3 regions of the Paenibacillus sp. PSB04 genome follow, and region 1 is predicted to be linked to each of the others. Evidence: predicted binding sites of a transcription regulator. Region 1 holds the regulator's gene; each other region holds the start of a gene.
The links. The regulator LexA, encoded in region 1, represses DNA repair genes until DNA is damaged. The targets are predictions, from matches to a motif close to CGAACATATGTTCG.

Region 2: a site for LexA is predicted at 3,528-3,541, ahead of K2F33_RS31620 (YhjD family protein). Genes of this name have one in related genera too.
Region 3: a site for LexA is predicted at 2,661-2,674, ahead of K2F33_RS17635 (DNA polymerase IV). Genes of this name have one in related genera too.

The regions. Positions count from the first base shown of each region.
Region 1 is NZ_CP081301.1:4,226,687-4,233,490, forward strand. Features, by position in the region: gene K2F33_RS19620 (carbohydrate ABC transporter permease) at 1-375, shown strand, start outside; gene K2F33_RS19625 (sensor histidine kinase) at 443-2,272, shown strand; gene K2F33_RS19630 (response regulator transcription factor) at 2,247-3,437, shown strand; gene lexA (transcriptional repressor LexA) at 3,533-4,159, opposite strand; gene K2F33_RS19640 (LysM peptidoglycan-binding domain-containing protein) at 4,399-4,779, shown strand; gene K2F33_RS19645 (DUF896 domain-containing protein) at 4,881-5,063, shown strand; gene K2F33_RS19650 (hypothetical protein) at 5,301-5,816, shown strand; gene K2F33_RS19655 (HAD family hydrolase) at 5,856-6,650, shown strand.
Region 2 is NZ_CP081301.1:6,899,520-6,906,323, reverse strand. Features, by position in the region: gene K2F33_RS31645 (YkvI family membrane protein) at 1-514, opposite strand, end outside; gene K2F33_RS31640 (DedA family protein) at 700-1,290, shown strand; gene K2F33_RS31635 (xanthine phosphoribosyltransferase) at 1,382-1,954, shown strand; gene K2F33_RS31630 (hypothetical protein) at 2,073-2,402, shown strand; gene K2F33_RS31625 (hypothetical protein) at 2,776-2,991, shown strand; gene K2F33_RS31620 (YhjD family protein) at 3,049-3,510, opposite strand; tRNA gene K2F33_RS31615 (tRNA-Leu) at 3,714-3,798, shown strand; gene K2F33_RS31610 (divergent polysaccharide deacetylase family protein) at 3,974-4,882, shown strand; gene K2F33_RS31605 (N-acetylmuramoyl-L-alanine amidase) at 4,857-5,522, opposite strand; gene K2F33_RS31600 (YqzE family protein) at 5,744-5,962, shown strand; gene K2F33_RS31595 (hypothetical protein) at 6,061-6,804, opposite strand, start outside.
Region 3 is NZ_CP081301.1:3,822,320-3,829,123, forward strand. Features, by position in the region: gene K2F33_RS17615 (GMC family oxidoreductase) at 1-1,023, shown strand, start outside; gene tatA (twin-arginine translocase TatA/TatE family subunit) at 1,099-1,290, shown strand; gene K2F33_RS17625 (cupredoxin domain-containing protein) at 1,332-1,718, shown strand; gene K2F33_RS17630 (SOS response-associated peptidase) at 1,846-2,520, opposite strand; gene K2F33_RS17635 (DNA polymerase IV) at 2,823-4,103, shown strand; gene K2F33_RS17640 (YhjD family protein) at 4,087-4,587, shown strand; gene K2F33_RS17645 (hypothetical protein) at 5,458-6,804, shown strand, end outside.

The sequences.
Region 1 (6,804 bases):
GCCATCTTTATTCTTAGCGGGTTCATGAAAACCATTCCGCATGAAATCGAAGAATCCGCGGTGGTGGACGGAGCGGGGATCGGACGCATATTCTCGAGCATCATCCTGCCGATTTCGGTTCCGCCGGTAATGACGGTGTGTATCCTGACATTCATCAACATCTGGAACGAATATATTTTGGCTGCGACGTTTATCTCATCGGAAAAGCTGAAAACACTGCCGTTCGGCGTCAACAGCTTCGTCAGCCAATACTCGGTCAACTACGGGGCCATCGGCGCATTTCTTGTGCTGGGCGCGCTCCCGGTCATCATTATCTACTTCCTGCTCGCCGACAAGATCACCCAGGGTATGGTAGCAGGTGCAGTAAAAGGTTAGTAGGGCAAAGACGGTTTCTGTGATAGAATGACAAATGGATGACCGGATACGAAAGGGGAATGTATCTGTGGGGCGACATTTTCGTTCGATTCACAGCCGTCTTTTTCTGCTGTTTCTATGCTGCATGACCGGCATATTGATATTGATCAGCGTCGTGTATTATTACCGCACCATTTCCATTATTCATACCAAGGTGAATGATATCGCCGAGAAGAACATTTCGCAGACCGCCGGACTGTTCAACTCGCTGCTTCAAGGCTACAACAGTCTCTCCAAGTCGCTCAACAGCAACTACGAGCTGACCCGGCTGCTTCAAGAGACCCATGTAAAAGAGACCGTCGCCATCGAAAACGAACGAACGATTACGAATATTATCGGGGCGGCTTACTATTCAAGGAACGATATTACAGGCATCCATATTCTGACCGACAGGGGCAAAGTGTACAGCTATGAGCGCCAGTTCGCCGGGGTCATCGACAACAATTACGCCCAGACGTCCTGGTACAACGAGCTGAACGCCTCGTCGGGCAATATGGTCTGGCTCGGGATGATGCCGGGTTCGCCGATCAACACGCTGCAGCAGAAAGAGAACGTCTTTGTGTTCGGCCGGAAGCTGTACGATCTGAACACGCACAAGCAGCTTGGCATCATGGTCATCGAAGCGAATCCTTCGTCCATCATGGAGGCGATGTCCAATGTGACGATCAGCCCGGGCAGCCGCGTGTACCTGATCGATCAGAACAACAACATCATCGCTTCGACCGGTAAAAAAGGGACGGAGGCGCCGGACTTTGCCAGCATTCCGAAGCCAGGTGCCGAGGACGGTATTCTGGTGGATGACAGCTCAAGCCAGCTGGTGGTCGCTGCCAATACGCCCATGGCGGGCTGGACGATCTACGGTTTTACCCCGAAGCACGACATTCAGGCGGAAGTGAACCAGACGACCCAATACCTCGTTATCGTTCTAATCGTGCTGATTATCGTCTCCACGGTTCTGGCCACGCTGGTATCGCGCAACATTGCTTCCCCGCTGAAGCTGCTGATCCGGGAAATGAAAAAGGTGGAGATGGGCAATTTCAGCGGTTCGGTTAATGTCGACTCGTTTGACGAAATCAACAGCCTGGTGTCTTCCTTCAACCGGATGGTGCACCGGATGGATGAGCTGATTGAGACGATCAAGGTCACGACCGTCAGCGAGAAAAACGCGCAGCTGCAGGCGCTGCAGTCCCAGGTGAATCCGCATTTTTTGTACAACACGCTGGACATGATTTACTGGATGCTGGATGAAAAAGGGAATGAACGCCTCAGCAGGGTCATTCTGTCACTGTCGCAAATGTTCCGTTACAGCAGCAACTGGGAAGAGGCTTCCCGGACGACGCTGCGTCAGGAATTGGAACAGATCCGGCATTATTTGACGATTATCGAGAACCGGCTGAAGGATAGGCTTGCACCGAAGATCGATGTGGATCCACAGTGGATGGACGTCACGCTGCCGAAAATGACGATTCAGCCGATTATTGAAAACGCTGTAAAATATGGACTGGAGCCGCTGGATCGGCAGGGCATGCTGCTCGTTACGGCGGAGCAGGTCATGGACGATCTCCATGTCGTCGTTCGGGATAACGGGAAGGGAATGAACGAAGACACGCTGATGCAGGTCAGAAGCTTGCTGGAGGGCGGCAACCGCACGTCGCCCAAAGCGGAGGACAGAGACGGCCCCGTGCTTCGCCGTGGCATCGGTTTGAGCAATGTGCATGAGCGGATCCGAATGATGTTCGGCAGTCCGTACGGTTTATACTTGGACAGTCAAGAAGGGGAAGGAACGACGGTAACCATCCGTTTACCAATCCGGCACCAAGGAGGAATGGAAGATGAACATTTTAGTCGTGGACGATGAGCATGTGATCCGTGACGGAATTAAGCGCACCATCCACCGGGCCTATCCGCAGCATTATGTTCACCTGGCGGCGAATCCGGAGGAAGCGGTTCAGCAGCTGCGCAAACACCGGATTGATCTGGTGCTGACCGATATCCTCATGCCGGGAATGACGGGCCTTGAATTGATGCAGCTGTGCCAAGGCAGTTATCCGCATATCAAATGGGTCATCATTTCGGCTTATTCCGAGTTTTCCTACGCCCAGGAAGCCGTCAAGCTTGGGGCTAAGGACTATATGCTCAAGCCGATCGGGAAAGAGCTGCTGCTCTCCATGATTTCCGGACTTGCTCAGGAGATGGATCGGGAGAATGAAATCGTGCGCGAGGCGGAGCTGCTGAAGTCTAACCTGAAGTATTTGCGTGAGGCTGTGTTTCAGCGCTGGGCGAGCGGACTCGATACTGGGCGCCTTGACGTCGCGTCTATAATTGAGAGCTACCCCGCATTCCAACTGGTAATGGTTAAGATGGAGAGCGACGCGCCGGTGCATCTGGAGCATTTTATTATTGAAAATGTGCTTGGTGAGCTGATTGAAGCGCACGGCTGCGGATTTGTGACAAGCATGGACGAAACGAGCCTGATCGGCCTCGTCTCACTGGGGGAAGAGGGAGGCATGAAACGTCTGACGGATGAGCTGCGCGCTAACTTGAAACGATGCGTCAAGGTGCCTTTCCAGATTCAGTCGACGGGACTTATCACAGACATTCACCGGGTGCCGGAGGAAGTGCGGCGGATGCGCCAGGAATCGGCATCGCTGGAGTACGAATACAACAACCCGGGCGGTAACCGAGCGATCGAGGTTGCGGTGCAGTACATCAAAGCACACTATCATACGGATCTGTCCCTGGAAAAGGTAGCTTCGGTCGTGTTCCTGAATCCGGTCTATTTCAGCCAGCTGTTTAAGCAGAAGACAGGAAGCGGCTTCAAGGAATACGTCACCAATCTGCGGATCGAACAAGCCTGCAAGCTGCTGCTGCAAACGCATTTGAAGCTGGCCGACATTTCGGACAAAGTCGGATATGTGGACGTCAAGCATTTTACCCAGGTGTTCCGCAAAAAAACGGGAAAAACCCCGACGGAGTACCGTCTGGAGCAAACGGCGGATTCCCGTGAGGTGTGTCCCACCTGAATCATCCTGCCTTGATCCCAACGCCGAAAAGAGCCCTTGACCTTCCTGAGTAAGGAAGAGCAAGGGCTCTATTGCTGCTTGTCCAGCATCATCTGCTAGTGAATATCGCGGAACAGCCCGACGACTTTACCCAGAATGGTGACATGGTTCAGACGCAAAGGTTCGTAAGCCGGGTTCTCCGGTTGAAGCCGGATATGGTCCTTCTCCTTGTAAAACGTCTTCACGGTTGCTTCATCCTCATCCGTCATGGCAACGACGATGTCCCCGTTATCGGCTGTCTGCTGCTGTCTCACGATGACGTAGTCACCGTTATGAATGCCCGCCTCGATCATACTGTCCCCAACGACGGAAAGCATAAATACTTTCTCATCTCCAACATAGTGCTGTGGCAGAGGGAAGTAATCTTCAATGTTCTCCGTTGCCGTGATCGGCACCCCAGCTGTGACCTTGCCTACTACGGGAACTCTGGCGATCGTATGCGTGAACAGATTGCTGCTCTCGGATTCTTCTTGTCCCAACAGTTCGATGGCACGAGGCTTCGTAGGGTCTCTGCGGATCAAGCCTTTCTTCTCCAGTCGGTCCAAATGGCCGTGTACGGTCGAGCTGGAAGCCAACCCTACCGCCTCACCGATCTCTCGGACGGACGGAGGATAACCCTTGGCGCGGACTTCATTTCTGATAAATTCCAATATCGCTTGCTGCCGGCTAGATATCTTTGACATTCCCCATCAACCCCATTTAGTAACGTTTGGTAAAATTATAACATAGAACTGCCGTTCGTACAAACATAAGTTCTAAATGATTTTGCTTTGATGGAGCGGGATTTTCGCGGCTTCTGAATGAAGGAAGCCCGCCTCTAAAAACATAGGAACAATTGTTCGAAAAAAGTATTGAACAAAACAAATGTTCGTGTTATATTGTTCTCATGAAACAAGAACAAACGTTTGGAGGCGTAATATTTATGCTGAAACACACTACATACCAAAGTATTTATAATAACCCATCCGTTAACCCATCCATCAATGAAGCTATAGCATCTCCTTGGTTGAAGAAACTCCAGTCCTTCGTGCCTGGCCCTGCCTTGATCAAACTGATCCTGGCGGCCCTGATTATTTTGGTGGGATGCACAGGTGTCGTTCGCGTATTCGCGGGAACCTCGGATGATGTTCGGTTAGAGAAAAATGTCATCGTTCAGCAAGGCGATACGCTGTGGGGAATCGCTTCTGCCCATAAGCCGGAAGACATGGATATCCGCGCATACATTATGGCGGTGAAGAAGTATAACGATTTAACCAGCAGCGAAATTCAAGCCGGAGAAGTATTGGCACTCCCACAATATTAATAGAAGATAAATGATCAAGAGCTTGGAAAGGTGTGAACCTTGACAAGCTCTTTTTATCATGGCAAAGTTAGGTATGACTTGAATATTGGAGGAGTAATTGTATGGATATCGACAGCGTTGTAGAGAGAATTAATGAGCTTGCGCGCAAGCAAAAGGAATCCGGTTTAACCGAAGAGGAAATCGAAGAACGGGCCAAGCTTCGTGAGAGATACCTTCAGAATGTCCGCAGAAATTTCAGACAGCAGCTGGACTCGATTGAATGGGTGGATGAAGAGAAGAAATAACACCCGCTGCTGGTTTAGACTCATACATTCGATTATGGTATAGACTGACTCAAGGTTTTGTATGGCTCACTACCGAGAACAGAATGCTTCTATGTAAGCGCACCAAGTTTTCCTTCATTTGCTTTCTATTATATAGAATGTGAAACTACAGGAATAATTGCTGTAAGCAGTATTGGGCCGTTATATATGAGGAAGTAAATAACTATATAGCCGAAAGCATTTTGAGGAGGTTCGTGAATGGCCCGTTCATGGGAAAGACAGGTAAGAAAAAACTCAGCGCAGCTGAACAAGCAGAGAAAGAAAGAGGGAAAGCCATCCATCTATAGCACGGGAGGTCCATCGGCTGACATTTATAAAGGAAGAAACTATGTGCTTCCGATTACGATGGTCGCTCTGGCCGCGGTTTACTTCCTGCTCGGAATGCTCGGACAGGAGGGTACGGCGGGAAACAGCGGCATGACCTGGATCATTATGGCCATGTACGTGTTCCTGGGCTTGATGATCTTTTTGCGCAGGCCTTTCCTGCGCGTGGAGAAAAACGCCGTATCGACGATCAAGTTCAACCGGGATCGGCGACTGACCGCAGACAATATCGCCAAGATCAAGCTGGCCAAAGGCTCTGTCGTGATTGAGCCGAAGGGCAAAGGCGGCAACTGGGTGTTCACGCGCCTGATCAACCGCTACGATACCGATGCCATAGGGGAACGTCTGGAGCGTTTTGCGCAGACCCATAATATCCCTTTGGAAAAATAAACAAATATAAGAGATAGCAGATGGAGAGGATGGAAGAGGATGCCGGTACAAGCTGTTTTTTTCGATTTGGACGATACGCTGTTGTGGGATGAGCGCAGCGTGAAGGAATCCTTTGAAGCGGTATGCGAGACGGCCGCCATGGCGAAGGGCATTGACGCCAAGGAGCTGGAGGAAGCGGTCCGCAATGAGGCAAGGGCGTTATATCAATCCTATGACACGTTTGCCTTTACCCAAATGATTGGAATTAACCCGTTTGAAGGACTGTGGGCCAACTTCAGCGCAGGCGAACAACCTGAATTTCGCAGACTTGAGGAGCTCGCTCCAGGCTACCGCAAGGAATCATGGCGGCGTGGTCTGCTGAAGCTTGGGGTTGACGATGAACAGCTGGCCGGAGAATTGGCCGAGCAATTTGCCGCCGAGCGCCGCTCCCGCCCCCATGTATATGAAGAGACCTTCCAAGTGCTGGACGAATTGAAAGGAAACAAGAAGCTGCTTCTTCTGACGAACGGCTGTCCCGCGCTCCAGCAGGAGAAGATCGCCGGCGTTCCTGAGCTTGCTCCATATTTTGACGAGATCGTCATTTCCGGTACATACGGCAAAGGCAAACCGGATCCGACCATCTTCGAACATGCGCTTTCATTACTTGGATTAACACCGGAACAGACGCTCATGGTCGGCGACAAGCAGACAACCGACATCAAAGGCGGAAATAGTGCCGGACTGACCACAGTATGGATCAACCGCAACGGAAAAGTAAAAGATCCGTCCATTGAGCCTGATTACGAAATCAAGCATCTGTCTGAACTGCATCGCATCATCGCCGAACGTTCTTGAGTCGGTCTTATATGCTAGCCTGCCCAGAGGGGAATCCTTCGTCCGGCAGGCTTTTATTATACCTTGTGTATATGAATGCCCCGCTTGCTGAGCAAGCTTGACCCTTTCCGGTCAATTTGTTCCATTTTGTTAACAGATGGATGGTTTGGGTGAG
Region 2 (6,804 bases), 2.7 Mb from region 1:
GCAGGAAGCTGTCTGCCCCCGGCATGCGGATCGTATTGAAAATAATGGCCAAAGACAACGTCAGCATCAAAGGGACAACAATGCTGTTCATCTGCACGATGGCGTTCATTCCCCGGGTGAGCAAGACATAGGATCCGACCAGAGTGATGATCAGGCCTGTCTGATAATGAAGGTGTAAATGCTCGACGAAAACGGAGCCGGCTCCCGCTAACATGACGCTGTTTACGCAGATGAGCACGAACATCATCACGATGCTGATCACTCCCCCGGCCCGGTCCCCGAACAAATGCTTGTTGAAATCCTCATAGGATCTGGCCGATATCCGCCGTGAAATGATCATAATCTTGGTCCCAAGCCAAATAAACAGGGCGGTGGACAGCAGAATCGTCAACGTCGCCCATTTGCCGTATTGGGTAAAAAACTGCAGGATCTCCTGTCCGGTCGCAAAGCCTGCACCCACAATGGTTCCGATATATGTAAAAGCAATTTGAAGTACCCTGATCCCGTTCTTCATCGTTATCCTCCCTGCTCCAGGCAGTCCGGTTTGTGTCCTGCCTGTACTACAGGTTATGATGATTAGAGGTAGGACATGACTGGAACCTGTCCATGTCTCATGAAGGCAGTCCATCAGGCGTTTTCCGTGAGCGGCTGCGTTCGAATGGACGAATAGACACACCGATAGGAAAGAGAGGCTTTGTAATGGCAGGGATTACCTTTTACATTGCCCATTACGGGTATGCGGCCATGTACTTTTTGCTGGCCTTGGGCATTCTGGGTATTCCGGTGCCTGACGAAACGCTGATTGTTGCTTTCGGGGGGATGGCTGCGAGGGGTGAGTTCAACTTTGCCGGCGCGCTGGCCGTCACTTTTCTGGGAAGCATGACCGGGATGATGATCAGCTATTCTCTTGGACGCCTGGTCGGGGAACCTCTGCTTCACCGGTATGGAAAATGGGTAAGAATGACTCCGGAGCGGCTGGCTGGGGCGGAAAAGTGGTTCAGGCGTTATGGATCACTAAGCATTATCGTCGGCTACTTCGTGCCGGGACTCCGGCATTTATCTTCGTATATCGCGGGGACGACGAAACTTCCTGTCAGGGCTTATGTGGTGTATGCGGGAGCAGGTGCCGCCTTGTGGTGCACCATCTTTATGCTGATCGGACATGCCGTTGGATACCATTGGAACGAAATTGCCGGGAGGATGACGCACACCACGATCCGGATCGCGCTGCTTGCGGCTCTTCTTGCACTCGGAGCGGCCATTGGCTTGCTTCGGTGGAAGAAACGCTGACATTTGAAGTTATGTATGGAGTTTCCCCTTGAAGTGGGAGCCCAAGATATGTTACTTTTACGTCAAAGGAACGGCGTGGGGGGCTATTGAAATGGATAAGTTAAAAGAACGAATTTTACAAGAAGGCGTCATCGTTTCGGATCAGGTGCTGAACTTGGACGGTCTGCTTAATCACCAGGTGGATCCGCAGTTGACGATGGAGATGGGAAAAGAGTTTGCATCCCGGTTTGCCGAAGCCGGTGTGACCCGGGTCGTTACCGTGGAATCGTCCGGGATTGCGGTGGCCTTTGCGACGGCTTACGAGCTTGGCGTGCCGCTGGTGTTCGCCCGCCGCAAGAAGACGCTGCTGGCCGATCCGGACGCTCTTTGCGAACGGGTTCCTTCGTTTACCAAAGGGATCGTGACGGATATTATGCTGTCGCGTCATTATATCAGCGAACAGGATAAAGTGCTCTTTATCGATGACATCATTGCAAACGGAGATGCTGCGCGGGGGCTTATCAAAATTATCGAACGCTCCGGCGCGGAATTGGTCGGCCTTGGTGTCGTCATAGAGAAGTGCTTTCAGGCAGGGGCCCGGACCATCCGGGAGCAGGGCATAAGTATTGAACCGCTCGTCCGTATCCAGTCGCTCGAAGGCGGCGTCATCACTTTTGCCGATTAAGCCCGGGATGAAAGCCCGTTTCGCCGCATTTTCCGCGGATAAATCGAAACAATTTCTTTCAACCGGCCGTCTTTTGGCTTATAATATGTATTAGATGATCATGAGGGGAGGCAGCACAATGGGGAAAGAACCGGTAACCGAACAGTATTTCATTGATAAATTGGCCAAAGCAAAGGATCACTTTGAAAGAGCGCTTGATTGCAAGCATACCGAATTCGATGACCTCTATCCCTATATTATAGAGCATCCTCAGTTTTTTTGGTATAAACGTTACGTGGCCTGGTCAGAACTGCTGACCATCGTGGGCATGTGTGATGAGCTAGACTTCTCCTGGAAGGAATTGTTTACCCCTCATCAAGTTGAATATCTGGAAAAACGAGTGATGTCGTCGACGGTGCTCGATTATTGGTACGAGAAGAACGACAGTAAAGAACACGCACAACGTTAATTGCTGAGCGTCACCGAGAGGTTCAGTTGATTAATATACACACCTTTATACCAACACATTCAGGATCAGCGGCCGATTGGCTGCTGGTCCTTTCTTATAATATCAGAAAAGTATAAACGCCAGAGCATTGCTTCCTGATATTGCAAGAAAAATTACCTCTAAACGCGGTCTGTCTTCTTTGAAGGTACGTCGATAGACGTTTTTCTTAATCATGCCGGATGACTTTAACGAAAAATGCCATTGAACCCGCTCAGTCTTGTGTATAAAAAAGGTCGGTACACACCGATTCCATTGTAAGATATGCGGGAAAAGCATATACTTATCGATGTTCACTACATGAAGAGATTGCTTCAAAAGCAAAGGAGGATTGGAGATGATCAGCGATGAGGAATTGGATGCGTACCGCCAATCCGGAGAGCAGGTCCGGGTGGTTCGCGACGGCATCGAAAGCAATGATGTGACCGGGATTGTTGTGGCTTGGGACGGCAGCCAGGTGCTGATCCGCCGCCGCAACCGCAAAGTGGTCAAGCTGGACCGGAACTACTTGTTCCAGCCTGCGAGCGCTCCGCGTCAAAGCCCTCTGGAATAATAGCAGAGCCGTCTGGTTCGGTTCCCCTTGGTTCATATGGGGGACTCCAGGCGGCTCTTATGGTTTGGAGCCCTCCTGAAAATAGGGAGCAGCGGGATGGTCCATATGGGGAGTAAAAGAAGAGACGGGAAGGAGAGAACGGTCTTCGGGAGAGAAAGGATCCAGCCCGAGATAAACTCTCATCCGAACGAGCATCTCGTTACGAAAAGCCGGCCATAGGATATTCATTTCGTCGGTATAGCCTCTGCAGGAATATTCCGCCTTGACCCCGGTATCATCTTGTAAGATTCGAAGGATCCGGATCTTGCGTCTTCTCATTTCCCGCTTGACTTCAGCGAGCAGCGTGCCGGCCTGCCGGTCGCCGTTCACAATCAGTTCCGAATACAACTGGGGGGTCTTGAATACGCCGCTCTCCTCCATAATCCGAATGTCCCGTTCGAAAACTTTATGAATAAAAATCAGGAGCAGATAACTCTTAATCAGCGATGTCTCTTCCGACGTCATGCCGGGTGCTGCCATACATATCACCACCTGTACGAACTTATGTTCTTATTTTACCCGCAAATGCTTGGATTATTCAATAGATAGGAACTGGAAATTGTTTAGAATGAAGAGGAAATTAAACTTTTTTTGAAAAAGTGTTGACTATACCTGTCCAGCATGGTATGATCTATCTTGTCGCCGCGAAAGATTGATTCTTTCAAAGAGTGACCGACCGATTTGCGGTCGTGGCGGAATTGGCAGACGCGCACGGTTCAGGTCCGTGTGGGCTAACCCCCCGTGGAGGTTCGAGTCCTCTCGACCGCATACATACATAAGGCGTTCCCGTTTTGAACAACGGGGACGCCTTTTTGTGTTATTTGTTATTTCCCGTATCTTTCCTGAGAGGGGAGTAGCGGGGATTTTTGCTATACATAATTCCTCCAACTTCCTCAAACAATGAAACCACATCGTGGAGATACCGAGTAAAGGAGGAAGTTGCTTGAGTACATCATCTTTCAATAAGCTGCATCGCGGCTGGCGGAATATTGCGGCAGCGGGACTGGCGCTTACGGTTGCGCTTTCTGATCAAACCGCCCTCGCGGATGGGGAACGATCACTGGCGGCGGAGCGGGTCTTCAACGAGCAAGCGGAGGAGCCCGGGGCAGACCAGCGGCAAAGTGACATGAAGCCGGATAAAAAGGTTGCGATCATCATCGACGACTTCGGGAACGGGCAAGGGGGAACCGAAGAAATGCTGTCCCTGCCGATTAAGCTGACCGTGGCCATCATGCCGTTTCTTCCTACCAGTAAAACCGACGCGGAGCTGGCCCATAAACAGGGGCATGACGTCATTGTCCATATGCCGATGGAGCCCAAGCAGGGCAATCCCAAGTGGCTAGGTCCCGGTGCCATTACCTCCAATATGAGCAATGAGGAGATTCGCAAACGGGTGGAGGAGGCCATCGACAACGTGCCGTATGCGGTCGGCATGAACAATCATATGGGATCGAAGATTACCGGAGACGAACGGATCATGTCCATCGTGCTGGAGGTCTGCCGCGAACGCGGGTTGTTCTTCGTGGACAGCAAGACCAACTACCATTCCGTTGTCGGCAAGCTGGCCGTTCAGATGGGAATGCCTCCGGTGGCCAATAACATATTTCTGGACGACCGGCACACCGTCAGCCATGTCAGCAAACAAATGAAAGCCGTTGAAACCTGGGCGAGCGAACATCAGAACTGTGTAACGATCGGGCATGTCGGCGTGCAGGGGAAAAAGACGGCGGAGGCCATTCGCCAAAGCATCACCGGTATGCAGAATTCCGTATCTTTTGTAGGAATCAGCGATCTCGTCCGGGATATCTGGGATTGGAAGCCGGCGCCTATATTGCCGTCAAATAATAGCTGATTCCGTTCGCGATGGCCTGCGCGATCTTGAGCTGCCCGCGCCGATTGCACAGCATCGCCCGGTCTGCGGCATTGCTGAGAAATCCGGTCTCTACGATAACCGCAGGATCTTTGACCTGGTTCAGCAGGTAAAACGGGCTTCCCAGCCGGATGCTTCCCTTCGTCTGGTACAGCGGGTTAAGCTGCTGCTGAATGCTGTCCGCAAGCAGGACGCTGCGCCCTTCGTTCTGGTGAAGCACAAGCGCCCCGTTCTTTGAAGGATTGCGGCCCCAATTGACGTGAAGACTCACGACAATCAGGGTCGGCAGCTGATGGCTTAACTCCTTCCGCTGCGCGAGATCGCGTTTATGGCGGGAAGAGCTGCGGAGCCAGTGATTGTCGTCGCTGAGGGCGTAGTCAGCCGTCCGGTTCAAGACCGCGTCGTACCCCTGGCTGCGCAGCAGCATAAACAGCTTCTGGGCGATGGCGAGGTTAATGTCCTTTTCCAGAATGTTCTGAAATGAAGTCCCTCCGTCAACACCGCCATGTCCTGCATCCACGATAATCACTTCATGCGGAAAAGCCGGATGCTCTGGATAGGCGGTCGTACTTTGGTCACCGGGGCCAGCGGCCCAAGCGGACGAGCTGCCTGCGCACAACATTGCCGGGATCAGGAGGATGGCGGCGATCAAGCTTTTGATAGGCATAAAGGATGGCCCTCCTTTCGTTAAACGGGATTGGAGCGAATAATTGATGTCGAAGTTAGAATGTGCAATAAACGGTAAATAATGCACCGTCCGCATTCCTCCGTTTAGATTACCGTATCTCTGTGCAAACTAAGAGCATAGCAGAGCTGTAATTTGGCATTGTGGGGGGAATGGAAATGGCCAGTGGAGATGAACTTGTAAAATACATTACAGAGCGCGTCGTCAGCTACATGGAAACACCCAAGGAAGAACGAAAGAAGCAAAAATATAAAGAGCCGTGGACGGTCAAATGGTTCGGCATGATCCCGTTCGGATTGTCCCAATGGGGAGGCCGGACGGCTGATAAACGCCATCCCAAGCGGCGAAAAATCAAGATGCGGAATCTTCATGACTGAACGAAGATGAAAGAAGCGGACCTCGTATCCACACGAGGTCCGCTTCTTTTTGGGAATGAAACGCGATAAGGGCAGGAACAGATAATCATGCAGGAGATCTAGGGGCGGGCATGAAATTCTCCGGCAGCCATCAGCATGGAGACAGGGAGGTACCGGGTTCCGGCACGTCCTGTGGCCGCGTAGCTGACCGCAGGAGCGCTTGCGGCCTGGGACCATGTCTGAATCCCGCTTACCGCAAACGGCGCCCCATAGGACGCGTTACGGCCGGGAGCGGTGAAGATCAGTCTGCCTCTGGATGCGACGGCTTTCAGCAGATCGTCTCCGCGGCGGATGTTCAGCCGGGGGGAGGTCATCCAGAGCAGGTCGTCATAAGGATCATTACTATCTATCTTCGCAGCAGGTGACGATGCCTCGAGCCGGAGACCGTTCTGATTGGTAACGACTGCCGTCTTAGAAACGGAGGCGGTGCTGGCGGAAACGGCATTTGCTGGCAGAAGCTCCAAGGTCAGCGCATTGATGTACATTGCCGGCTTGCCGGGCAGGGTCACTTTCCAAACCGGCAGCACTGCCGAATATTGAGCTTGGATTTGAACGTTTGTGGGGAGGCCGGGGTGATCGGGAATAAGGCCATCCTCAGCCAGCCGGTCATGGAGGGCATCGCTGCTGTAAGGGATGGCTGGACCGCTGCCGTACTCGCTGAGCATATATCCGCCTTCCTCCCTGGCGGTGAATATTAAATATCCCAACTGCTTGCTATCCTTTGAAACGACCGCAAGCCAGCTGTGGGTGCCGGGCCCTAGCGGGTAATAGTCGATGGCGGCGCCGTCCCACTGCTGAAACTC
Region 3 (6,804 bases), 400 kb from region 1:
GGCTGTGAGTACGGCGCCAAGGCGGATCCGGTCGTGACGGTGATCCCGACGGCGATGGCCACCGGCAAGCTGGAGGTGCGCACGTTCTCGAACGTGACCGAAATTCTCCATGACGGCAAAAAGGCGACCGGGGTCGTGTACATCAACACGGTAACCGGGGAAGAGGTGACCCAGCCGGCGGACGTGGTCATTCTCGGCAGCTTCGTGCTGAATAACGTGCGCCTGCTGCTGAGCTCCAAGCTCGGAACGCCCTATGACCGGAAAACCGGCCGGGGAACGATCGGCCGGAATTATGCGTATCAGGTCAACTCCGGGCACGCGGTCGGCTTTTACGATGATGAGGAATTCAGCACGTTCATGGGCGCCGGGGCGCTCGGGATGGAGTTCGACGACTTCAACGGGGACAACTTTGACCATTCCGATTTGAAGTTTTTGCACGGGGCGGGCATCCGGATCAGCCAGAACGGCCTGCGCCCGATCGAAAACAATCCGGCGCCGAAGGGCACGCCGACCTGGGGCAAGGAGTGGAAGAAGACCACACTGAAATATGCTAACCGCGTGCTGACCGTAGCGACGCAGGGGGCAAGCTTGCCCTGGAAGCACCACTATTTGGATCTCGATCCGACCTATAAGGACATTTACGGCAAACCGCTGCTGCGGATTACGTTTGATTTCGAAGATCAGGACCGTGAGCTGACGAAGTTTCTGGCAGACAAGGCCGGTGAGGTCATGAAGGAGATGGGTCCTTCCCATGTGGAGGTCAAGGACAAGCTGGATCCTTACAATATCGTTCCTTACCAATCCACCCACAATACCGGCGGGGTCATTATGGGCGCGGACCCGGAAACGTCGGCGGTGAACAGTTACCTGCAGATGTGGGAAGCGGAAAACGTGTTTGTGGTAGGTGCTTCGGCATTTCCGCATAACAGCGGCTACAATCCGACCGATACCGTCGGCGCGCTTGCCTACCGGGCGGCGGAAGGGATTCAGAAGTATTTGAAACAGGGAGGCATGCTTGTCTGAACTGGCAGTGCTGTCGGGTTTCGGGCTACTGTGTGACGGTCATGCAACTTCAAAATGGAAAAGGAGGGATCGGCCATGCTTTCGACGATCGGAATACCGGGGCTGCTGCTGTTGCTGCTGCTCGTCCTGCTGCTGTTCGGGCCGTCCAAGCTGCCGCAGCTCGGCAAGGCGGTGGGAACGACACTTCACGAATTCCGCAGCTCTGCGCGGCAACTGACGGAAGAGGATGAGGAGAAGCAAGATGCGGGGCGCCGCCAGGAAGGATAACAGAACAACATACTTATTTATTTCAAATGGAGGGATTTAACATGAAAAAATGGATGCTGATGGGACTTACACTGCTGCTGGTTTTTGTGCTTAGCGCCTGCGGAAGCAGCGGCGGAAGCGGGAGCGGCTCGTCGGACGAGTCTTCGTCTTCCGGCGGCTCGGACGGCGTGAAAGAAATTAAGGTGACGGCGTCAAACTTTAAGTTTGAGCCATCCGAGATCAAGGTCAAAAAGGGCGAAAAAGTCAAAATTACGCTGGAGAACAAAGATGGAAACCACGGTCTGGCCATTCCCGATTTCAACGTGGACCTGCAGAAGCCAAGCTCGGCAGAATTTACCGCCGATCAAGCAGGTGAACATGAGTTCCACTGCTCCGTCATGTGCGGTGCCGGCCACAGCGATATGAAGGGGACCCTGATTGTTGAATAAATTGGCTTAGCAGATGATAGAGCACCGGACTGCCTTCTGACGAAACAGGAGGCAGAATCGAGAAAGCGCCGCCCAGCCGGACCGTAAAGGTTCGCGCAAGGCGGCGCTTTTTTTTGCATATATACGGTTACGCGCCTTCCGGCACCCGTTCGATGCAATCGGGCGTATCGTTTTTAACCGAATTGACCGTCCTTGCGACCGGATAAGCTTCCATTTCCTCGGCAGGATAGGGCACGAGCAGCTTCTGCAGGGCGTTCACGTCTGTTTGCCCGCGGTCCAGCCAGGCCATTTCGTCCTCCGGGCGCAAAATGACGGGCATCCGGTCATGGATCGGCGCCATCAGCGCATTGGGCCCGGAAGTGATGACTGTGCAGGTGCTCAGCTTGCTGCCGTCCTCCTGCAGCCAGGTGTCGTAAAGGCCGGCCATGCTGAAGATTCCCCCACCCCGGAGGGTAATCCGGTAAGGGACTTTGCCGCTGTCGGTTTTCATCCATTCATAAAATCCGTCGGCTGGGATCAGGCACCGCTTCCTCGCAAAAGGCAGCTTATAGGCCGGCTTGTCCGCCAGCGTTTCGCTTCTGGCGTTGATCATCCTGCTCCCCATGCTGCTGTCCTTGGCCCAGGACGGGACCAGCCCCCATTTAAGCTGACCGGCGCGAAAGCTGCTTCCATCATGAATGACCGCCAGTACGTTCTGCGCCGGAGCGATATTATAACGGGGATGAAAGTTCAGCGCAAGCTCAAGCTCATAGCGCAGCATCAATTCTTCCATCGACACGGTCAGTGTATAACGGCCGCACATCAGGCACTCCCCCTTTTGTGGAATGATCGTTGTAAACAGTGTACCGCGGGATGCCGGTTTACGCCAGCCTGTCTGCCAGCAGCAAGGGAAGGCTGTCAAAAAATACATTTGCATAGAGAACATGTGTTTGGTATATAATACGATTATACGTTCGCTTACCGAGTGAGCATGCTTCGTGGAGAGGGAAGCGGCCCGGATCGTTTTTTTCGACGAGCGGTCTTTAGGGAGCTAGAGCTTCTCGGAGCTGCCCGGCCCAAACCGGTTTAACGAAATGCCAAAGTGGATGTGGAGGGTGTATGCGCTTGAGCAGATCAAAGGAGAGAATTATATTTTTGGCCGATTGTCAGAGCTTTTATGCAAGCGTAGAGAAAGCGGATCATCCGGAGTATAAAGACAGGCCGCTCGCCGTTGCCGGAGACCCGATGCGCAGATCGGGCATCATTCTGGCCGCCTGCCCGATCGCCAAGAGCTACGGGGTATCCACCGCCGAACGGCTGGGGGAGGCGCTCAAGAAGTGCCCGGATCTCGTCATTATGCGTCCAAGAATGCAGCATTATATCGATGTCTCGCTTCAGATTACCCGGATTTACGAGGAATATACCGATCTGGTCGAAATATTCAGCATCGACGAGCAGTTTCTGGACGTGACCGGCAGCCTGGCTCTCTTCGGCGACCCCGTGAGCATTGCGAAGTCGATCCAGCAGAAGGTGATGGAGGAGACGGGAGTCTGGGTGCGGGTCGGCATCAGCTCGAACAAAATTTTGGCTAAAATCGCCACCGACATTTGGGCGAAGAAGAACAAGGAGGGCATTTTTATACTGCCCAAAGCCGACATCGAGAAGAATCTGTGGCCGCAGCCGGTCCATAAAATGTTTGGAGTGGGCTCGCGCATGACGGCCCATTTTGCCAAGCTCGGCATGACGACGATCGGGGATGTGGCGAGAACGCCTCTCCCCCAGCTGAAGGATAAATTCCGGGCGCGGTTCGGCAAGCAGTCGGATATCCAGGCCGAAGTGATGTGGCGCACCGCCAACGGCATGGACGACAGCAAGGTGACCCCGGAAACGTTCGACAAGCCTCCCAAATCGGTCGGGCATATGATGACGCTGCCCCGGGACTACGCCATCCCCAAGGAGGTCGACACGATCCTGCTGGAGCTGACGGAAGAAGTATGCCGCGACTGCCGACGGAAGGGATATATGGGCTCGGTCGTCACGGTCAGCTGCATGTGCAGCCCTTATGACGCGCCGACAGGCTTTTCCCGGCAAATGAAGATGCCGGATCCCACGAACAATACGAACAAGGTGTATGAAGCCGTAAAAACGATTTTTTATAAGCATTGGGACCGCATGCCCGTTAGGCGCGCCGGGGTCATGCTGAGCGAGCTCAGCGACGACCGGAATTACCAGCTGACGCTGTTTGAAGACCAGGAGCGGCTGCGGGCTCTGGAAAAGGCGACGGACCATATCAAGCAGCGGTACGGCAGCATGGCGATCGTAAGAGCCTCTTCCCTTACGGGCGCCGGTCAGGCGGCGGAGCGGTCCATGAAAATCGGGGGCATTATAAATGAGCAAGAAGCTTGAGAATAACGGGATTTGGGAATCCAGCCGCATGATGCTGCCACAGCACCGGGAGGAACTGCTGAAGCGGCGCTCGCAGCAGCCGGAGGAACACCGGCCGCCCCGCAGGGAGGACCTGGAGCTGATGCGGGACAGAATCCTGCTCCCGGTCATGATATCGATTGTGAAGAAGCGGATCCAGGCGATCGAGGCGTCAAGCGAGGCCTTGAAGCACCTTTATTCGAAGGTGGCCCAGGTCCTGCTGCAGGACATCCAGAAGGATTTGTCCAAGGTGGAGCAAACCATGCTCGATGAGCGCATCGATCTGACCCAGGAGGGAAAGGACACCCAGATGATCTGGTACCGGTATTCGTTTCATGGGTATGAGGATACCTTCACGATCACGCGGGATTATATGCGCACGGAGGTCAGCGTAAGAATCGGACGGTACTCGGACCGGCTGATTACGGCATTGTACGCCCGTCTGCAGGATCATAAGCAGAAATAACCGAATGGAGCCCGTTGTCTTGTCTGGGAGACAACGGGCTTTTGGCCGTGTCGTATCTGGGCGAGATCAGGATCGGCGGACATCCAGGCCGCTGTGGCCATAACGATGGATAGGAAGCGTACAGCAGAAATTACCAGGTTCAGCCGCCGGGATTCAGGGTAGGTATGGGAGTGGAACGCCCAGGAACGGAATGGGGCCTGTTTCCTATTTTGGAAATCCGGGGGATCATACGTTTTGCAATTCGGCGGGAAAAAGGCCGCCAATGGTAAATTTCAACAAATTGCGATTTTAAAAAAAGCCCCCATATCGATTGATTTTTGAAAAACCTGCCCGATGATCCTAGTCAAAAAGGAGCGGGGGAACGGGGAGGAAGGACCACAAAAATGACCGAAAAGTCTGGTAATTGAAATCCAGTAAATGGAATGATTTGGTGAAAAAAAGACAGGAGGTCCTACCCGGGACCACGTTCTCATTTTTGTAATGTGACATAAATTGGCAAACGTTGATGTGACGCGGTTTTTCGCTGTCGCTTTATCGGACTATGGTATCAATTTTGTAATCTTTATGGATAAAGCTGTTAAATAGACCACAACTTTAGCAATCTTGAGGCGTATAAATGTCCAGTTAACCTGTCGCCTCAAGGCTTGGTTTACGTTTCTTTGTTATTCGTAACGGGGCCGGTTGACAGGGGATGGCAGGGCTCTATGGTCCGCACGAGGGAGTGGCGGGCTAGGTCGACGGGGTGGGAAATTTCCAACTACTAGCCTAGTTTACAGATCGGGGCCGAATAGTTAAAAATTAGATTTAGGCGAAGGCCAAGCCCCGGACCGATGAGGCAAAAATCGAAAACGAGGTGGGAACGAAGAGGCGATGATCAGACGTAAAACACTATTTATTTGGATCACGGCGGCTGCGGTTCTCATAGCCGGAGGCGGGGCGGCGGGACTGATGTTGAAGAACCCGACGGCTGCGGCCTACAAAGATCCGGACGGTACGAGATTTACGTTTAAAACCCAGGGGGACCGTTTCCTGAAGTACGAGAAGGACGGGACATGGAAAGAGATATTCGTTAAAGGCGTTAATCTTGGCGCCACGGTACCGGGACATTTTCCGGGGGAGCTGCCGGCGACCGAGGAAGATTATCTGCGCTGGTTTAAAGAAATTGACGACATGGGCGCTAACGTCATACGGGTCTATACGATTCACCAGCCCGTATTCTATCAGGCTCTCGTCAAGTACAACAAAGACAAGGGGGACGACCCTCTGTATTTTATGCAGGGGATCTGGTCGCCTGAAGAACAGCTGATCGAGCAGCAGGACGCCTATTCGGGGGATATTACGAAACAGTTCAAAGAGGAAATCAAGAAAGCGGTGGCCGCGGTATACGGCGATGTCACGATCCCGCAGAAGCAGGGTGCGGCAAGCGGGGAGTACAAGGCGAATGCCGGCAAGTACTTGATGGCATGGCATCTTGGAACCGAATGGGACCCGGGTATGGTCAAAAATACGAACAAGGTGCACAGCGACGTGAAGGCCTATCAGGGCAAGTATTTTTCGGGTACAAAAGACGCGGCTCCGTTCGAAAACTGGCTGGCCAGCTTGCTTGACTATACGGCCGAGCAGGAGGAGCATTACGGTTGGGAGCATCCCGTGACTTTCACCAACTGGGTCACGACCGATGTGCTCAGCCACCCTGGCGAACCGCTGTTCGAGGAAGACATGGCGAGCGTTGATGCCCGGCATGTTCAGCCTACCGGCTGGAAAGGCGGTTATTTTGCGGCCTATCACGTCTATCCGTATTACCCGGACTTTTTCCGGACGGATTCGACGCTCCAGACGATCAAGGACGACCAGGGGAACTACAATACCTACAAAGCTTATCTCCGTCAGCTAAAGGCCAAGTATAAGGACATGCCGCTGATGGTCACGGAGTACGGTGTTCCTTCTTCTGTCGGCGTGTCGCATTTTGGCGCCGGAGGGCGCGACCAAGGCGGCCATAACGAACAGGAACAGGGAGTGATCGATGCATCCCTGACCAAAGACATTCACGACGAAGGCTACGCTGGCGCCATCCTGTTCATGTGGCAGGACGAATGGTTCAAGAAAACCTGGAACACGATGCCGATGGAGCTGCCTGAAGACCGGAGGTCCTATTGGATCAATGTTCTGACCAATGAGAAAATGTTCGGCCTGCTCGGCATGCTGCCGGGCAAGGAG